2 linked regions of the Pelosinus sp. IPA-1 genome follow. The protein of the gene in region 1 interacts with the protein of each later gene in a pairwise test. Links are inferred from orthologs where the notes say so. Each region holds a gene or a part of one and is shown in the gene's direction. Other genes may lie near its edges. The genes, in order: nrdG and nrdD.

The links.
Region 2: the proteins of nrdG (region 1) and nrdD interact in binary tests that used the Escherichia coli proteins (3 or more experiments, as listed by UniProt). The link is inferred for Pelosinus sp. IPA-1 from one-to-one orthologs.

Annotation. Positions count from the first base shown.
Region 1 is NZ_BSVC01000002.1:350,267-353,448, forward strand. The notes cover bases 165-3,011. They hold nrdG (anaerobic ribonucleoside-triphosphate reductase activating protein), read left to right. Parts: upstream 165-1,265; coding sequence 1,266-1,757; downstream 1,758-3,011. Other genes in these bases: QSJ81_RS05390 (heavy metal translocating P-type ATPase), read left to right, coding at 165-720; QSJ81_RS05395 (YdbC family protein), read left to right, coding at 988-1,194; QSJ81_RS05405 (GntR family transcriptional regulator), read left to right, coding at 1,913-2,644; nagE (N-acetylglucosamine-specific PTS transporter subunit IIBC), read left to right, coding at 2,806-3,011. In the rest of the region: more of QSJ81_RS05390, read left to right, coding at 1-164; more of nagE, read left to right, coding at 3,012-3,182. UniProt on the Escherichia coli protein: Activation of anaerobic ribonucleoside-triphosphate reductase under anaerobic conditions by generation of an organic free radical, using S-adenosylmethionine and reduced flavodoxin as cosubstrates to produce 5'-deoxy-adenosine.
Region 2 is NZ_BSVC01000004.1:501,176-504,395, reverse strand. The notes cover bases 246-3,130. They hold nrdD (anaerobic ribonucleoside-triphosphate reductase), read left to right. Parts: upstream 246-627; coding sequence 628-2,634; downstream 2,635-3,130. Other genes in these bases: QSJ81_RS12275 (TIGR03960 family B12-binding radical SAM protein), read left to right, coding at 2,721-3,130; nrdR (transcriptional regulator NrdR), read left to right, coding at 246-589. Also shown: more of nrdR, read left to right, coding at 131-245; more of QSJ81_RS12275, read left to right, coding at 3,131-3,220. UniProt on the Escherichia coli protein: Catalyzes the conversion of ribonucleotides into deoxyribonucleotides, which are required for DNA synthesis and repair. Can reduce each of the four common ribonucleoside triphosphates.

The DNA of each region.
Region 1 (3,182 bases):
CTTGGCGCACAAGCGGATGTGGATGGAAAAACGGTGTATATTGGGAACCAGCGTTTGTTTGAAGAATTAGGTTTAGAACAATCCCAGTATGAACAAGCTGTCATAGCGCTTCAGCAAGAAGGTAAAACAGTGATGCTGATGGGAACCAAGGAAGGGATCCTAGGTATGATCGCTGTTGCCGATACGCTGCGGGATAATAGTGCCAATGCCATTAGCGAATTGCGCAAAGCGGGAATTAAACATGTTGCTATGCTGACAGGCGATAACAAGAATGTAGCTGGTTCTATCGCCGAAAAGTTAAATCTTGACTCCTTCTACAGTGAACTTCTGCCAGAAGATAAAGTAACGGCAGTCAAAAAGATCATTAGTGAGTATGGCAGTGTAGCCATGGTCGGTGATGGCGTCAACGACGCCCCTGCTTTAGCTGTAGCCAATATTGGGATTGCCATGGGGGTGGCAGGTTCGGATACTGCCCTTGAGACAGCCGATATTGCCCTCATGTCGGATGACCTTGGAAAACTTGCTTATCTTATCAAACTGAGCCGCAAGACAGTAGGGATTATTAAGCAAAACATTAGCTTTGCCATCTTAATCAAAATTGTCTTCGTCATCCTCACTTTTGCCGGGTATGTCAACCTATGGCTTGCCGTATTTGCCGATATGGGTTCTTCCATACTGGTAACCCTAAACGGCATGCGCCTGATGCGCAAACTCAGGTAACACTAGCAAAAGTCCTGCTACATTCTGTATGAATGTAGCAGGACTTTTTGCATTGTAAGGGAACTAAATAAAGTAAAAGTAAGCTTTTTGGAGGTCCTAACATGTGGATGCCAAGAGAAACTACGGAGTTGATGAATTCGCCGTGGAGCATATTATTTTGGATCATTTCGATTGGAATTACGATAGGGGCAAGCGAATATAGGAAAAAACGTAAATAGGGGTACAATAGAAAATCGAATCGGGAAAGAATCGGTAGGAGGAATTTTCATGGCAGAAATTAAGTTTGAAATCACGGAACACATCGGAGTGTTATCGGAATCAGCTAAGGGCTGGACGAAGGAACTGAACCTTGTAAGTTGGAATGACAAACCACCCAAATATGATCTTCGGGAGTGGTCACCCGATCATGAAAAAATGGGGAAAGGCATTACCTTGTCCAAAGAAGAAATGGCGAAGTTGAAAGAACTATTGTAAAATGAGTAGTAAGAAGAAGGCTTTATACTTATATAACTAAGAATTTATAGGGTTGAATCGAGGTAATAACAATGAAAATTCGATTGGCGTCGCCCATAACCATAGATTCGGTTGTGGATGGCAAGGGTTTGAGAACGGTCATTTGGTGTCAGGGATGTCCACATAACTGCGAAGGCTGCCATAATCCTGATACCCAGAATTTTACGAGTGGTTTTGAGCAAGAGGTCGATGAATTGGTTGAGTCGATTGTCAAGGTACAGCTCCAATCAGGGGTCACCTTCTCCGGTGGCGAGCCTATGATGCAGCCAGCTAGCTGCGCCGCAGTGGCAGAACAGTTAAAAGTGAGAGGTGTCAATATCTGGTGTTATACTGGCTTTACCTTTGAGGAATTAATCAAGAAACCAGACTGTTTACAATTTTTGCAGTACATTGATGTATTGATTGATGGTAAGTTTGATTTGGCATTGAAGAGTTACGATTTAGTGTTCAAGGGATCAGCTAATCAGCGTGTTATTGATGTGCAAGAGAGCTTACGGCAAGGCTCCGTTGTATTATTCGAATAGAGTGTTTGGACGAACCTGACAAAGGTTCGTCTTTTTAGTTGGTAAATAAAATCTCTTGCAACATTTCAAGAGGATGGTATAATACAGGTATAGATGTATATACAACATGTCAACTAGGTGACGTTTCAAATAGTGGCAGCAAAAGGTGGGAAACTATGAAGAAAGTTGATAAGGATTCGCCAATACCATTATATTATCAATTGAAAAATATCATTTCTGAAATGATAGAAAATGAAGAATTAAAAGCAGATGAAGTGGTGCCAACAGAAAGGGAGTTATGTGAAACCCACGGCATTAGCCGCATGACGGCCAATAAGGCAATCGCAAGTTTGGTCAACGAAGGACTTCTGTATCGAGAACGAGGTAAAGGGACCTTTGTTGTCAAGAACAAGGAAAAACATCCTTTGCATAACTTGTTAGGTTTTACGGAAGATATGCAACGACGTGGTATGAGCATTAGTACCAAGATCATTTCCTTTCAACGTAAGCCAGCGACCAAAAAACTGCAGCACGATTTACAAATCGGTGAACAGCAGGAAGTGTTTGAAATCACTAGGCTACGATCTGTCAATGAGGAACCCTATGCCATTGAAACGGCTCATTTGCCAACCATGCTTTGCGAAGGCTTGACGGCTGAATTACTGGAAAACAACTCTTTGTATACCATCTTGGAGAAGGAATTTGGTTTACAAGTGGAATATGCCAATCAAACCATTGAGCCTGTATTGGTCAATGATTATGAGAGCCAAATGTTACAGGTAAAGCAGAAAACCTTGGCATTAATGTTTTCACGGTTGACTTATGCCAAAAAGAACATTCCTATTGAAGTGACCAAGTCCATTTATCGGAGCGATCGATATAAATTTGAAATTACTTTGAATCGATAATTGTTACGAATCAGTATATGTATATGGTACAAATTTTAAAATGACAGATTTGATTTATTTCTATTAGAAAGCACTCTTTTATTTATTGCAGCGAGGCGGGACGTTATATCAGGTCATTTTCTAGTTTGTAAGATATAAAAAACGAATAGGAGGTTCTAACTATGGGAAATTGGTTTGGAAAATTACAAAAGATAGGCAAGGCACTCATGCTGCCAGTGGCAGTATTACCAGCTGCGGCTTTGTTGCTGCGGTTTGGTGCTCCAGATGTTCTTAACATTCCTTTTGTTATGAAGGCTGGTGCGGCGATTTTTGACAACTTGGCATTATTATTTGCAATGGGTATCGCCATTGGTATATCTCACGATAATGGCGGTGCATCTGGATTATCAGGAGCTGTTGGGTACTTAGTGTTAACGAATGGTCTCAAAACCATCAATCCAGATTTGAACATGAGTGTATTAGGCGGTATCTTAAGTGGACTAGTCGCTGGGTATATGTATAATAAATTTTATAATGTTAAACTTCCCGACTTTTTAGG
Region 2 (3,220 bases), on another replicon or contig:
AACATCTAGTAAAACAAAATTGTTAAAGATTCATAAGTGAAAAAGGTTTGTTGATCCTTTAAAATTGGTGGCTAAGTATAGAACCATCTTGATGGGAGCAATATGTTAATAGATCTGGAAGGGGGACATTATGCGTTGTCCATTTTGCGGTTGTATAGAAAGTAGAGTTATTGATTCACGAGGGGCAGAAGAAGGAAATTCAATCCGACGTAGACGTGAGTGTTTAGAATGTATACGTCGTTTTACTACCTATGAAATGGTAGAACAATCACCTTTAATCGTAGTAAAAAAAGACGGACGCCGTGTAATATTTGAACAAAATAAATTATTAACTGGAATTATAAGAGCCTGTGAAAAGAGAGATATCCCTATTAGCAAGATTGAAGAGGTTGGAGAAATGGTAGAACGGGATATTCGTAATACGATGGAGCGGGAAATAACGACTGGTCAGATTGGTGAGATGGTAATGAGGCGGCTAAAAGAGTTGGATCAAGTGGCCTATGTGCGGTTTGTTTCCGTCTATCGTCAGTTTACAGATGTTAATAATTTTATGGATGAATTAAAATTATTAATGAAGAATAAGGAATAGGCAAGTTAAAACTCTAAAAGTGAGGATATGGTGTAGTTATGAAAATCAAGAAACGAGATGGACGTGAGGTTGTATTTGACGAAAATAAAATTACAGAAGCAATTTTTAAAGCAGCTAAAGCAGTTGGCGGAGCAGATAAACAACTAGCAATGGAATTAACATTGGATGTTTTACGTTTCTTAAAACAGGAATATAGTGCCGGGACGTTTGGTGTAGAAGAAGTCCAAGATGCTGTTGAAAAAATACTGATTGAAAAGGGACATGCTAAAACTGCGAAAGCATATATTTTGTATAGAGATAAGCGAACTCGTATGCGAGATGGTCAGTCTTACCTGATGGATGCGGTTGCAGAAATATTAGTAGAAACCAATCGAGAGAACGCTAATATATCAAACTCGCCTTCAGCGAAAATGCTACAAATTGCTAGTGCTGCTAGTAAAGCTTATTATCTGAATCGCCTTATTCCTGAACATATAGCGTCATCCCATATCAAAGGGGATATTCATATACATGACTTGGATTTCTATGGAAAAACATTAACTTGTGTGCAAATCCCCCTTGGGAAATTATTGAAGAATGGTTTTAATAATGGGCACGGTTTTATTCGTCCGCCAAAACGGCCAGCATCAGCAGCAGCTTTAGCCGCCATTATTTTGCAAAGTTCACAAAATGATATGCATGGTGGTCAATCCTTTGCCTTTTTTGATCGTGATATGGCCCCATTTATGGATGGATGTAAGGAAGAGGAAGTATATCAGGCTATGGAGGCCTTTGTTTATAATCTAAACTCCATGCATAGTAGAGCTGGAGCGCAAGTTCCTTTTTCGAGTATTAATGTGGGTGGGGATGTTACATCCGCTGGACGTCTGGTAACAAAACATCTTTTGCTTGCTTATGAGAGGGGATTAGGACATGGTGAAAATCCTATTTTCCCGAATATTATTTTTAGGGTGAAAGAAGGGGTTAACCTGCGTAAGGGTAATCCTAATTATGATTTATTTAAATTGGCAATTCGAGTGGCCTCCCAAAGGCTGAATCCTACTTTTAGTTTTATGGATGCGTCATTTAATAAGCCCTATGGCGATCAGGTTGGTTATATGGGATGCCGTACGAGAGTAATGTCCAATGTATGTGGTCCAGAAGTAACGGATGGACGGGGAAATCTTAGTTTTACAACGATAAATTTGCCAAGATTAGCGATTAAAGCCGAACGGAATTTAATGAAATTTTATCAGAGTTTATCAGATCTTATGGATTTAACTTGTGAACAATTATTACACCGTTATCAAGTGCAGGCTAAACTGAAGGTAAAGGATATGCCATTTTTAATGGGGCAGGGACTATATCTGGATTCAGATAAACTAAAACCAAACGACACTATCGAGGAAGTGATAAAAAATGGTACATTGTCAGTTGGTTTTATTGGTTTAGCTGAAACGCTTATTGCTTTGACTGGCAATCATCATGGTGAAGCAGAAGAATCTCAGATTTTAGGTGAAGAAATTGTAGCCTTTATGCGGAATAAGGTAGATAAAGCTACGGATAAATTTAAACTTAATTTCACCTTATTAGCTACGCCAGCAGAAGGACTGGCAGGACGTTTTGTGAAAATGGATTGCCATGAGTATGGCTTAATTCCTGGCGTGACGGATAAAGAGTATTATACCAATTCTTTTCATCTTCCCGTGAATTATTCCGTTAGTGTACATGATAAAATTAAGTTAGAAGCCATTTATCATAAGTATACCAATGCAGGCCATATTAGCTATGTTGAGTTTGCAGCCCCACCAATTAATAACCTTGATGCGGTAGAAGAGATTATTCGTTATATGAAACAATCGGATATGGGTTATGCGGGCATTAACTTTCCTGTTGACTTTTGCGAAAAGTGTGGCTTTCTTGGCGTGATTGATAAGGACGTTTGTCCTGTGTGCGCCGCGTCGGAGATTAAGCGAGTTAGGCGGATTACTGGATATTTAAGTACGATTGACCGCTTTAATGATGCAAAACATGAAGAGTTGGAGCAACGTGTAGCACATTTGTAAAAAGGTGGATTATAATTTGTAATTTATTTGATTAAGAATCAATATTGTTTTTAGAAGTATAGAGCGTTTTAAATGGAGTGATCATATTGACATGGCTTTTAAAAGAAAAACTACAAAAAACCTTAGCTGAGGAACAGGGAGCAATGGTTTTTGCTCCTGGATCGAAGCAGAGTTTTGCGCTAGTATATCCTAATACGTACCATGTAGGTATGTCTAATTTAGGGTTTCAAATTATTTACCAGCAAATTAACTCTAGAGGCGACACAGCATGTGAACGCTTATTTTTACCTGATAAAAAAACAGAACCAGAATATATTCGTACCAATACACCCTTAATGACAGTTGAAACACAGCGGCCGCTATATGAGTTCCCTCTAATTGGCTTTTCCTTAACCTTTGAAATGGACTATTTTAATTTCTTGCAAATCTTAACCCTAGGGAAGATACCTTTATTAGCAGCTGACCGTAGTGAGAGAGATCCTTTTATTATAGTCGGAGGACCATGTGCTACCTTTAATCCGGAACCATTAGCTGATTTCATAGATATTTGCATCATTGGTGAAGGGGAAGAGGTAATTCATGAGAT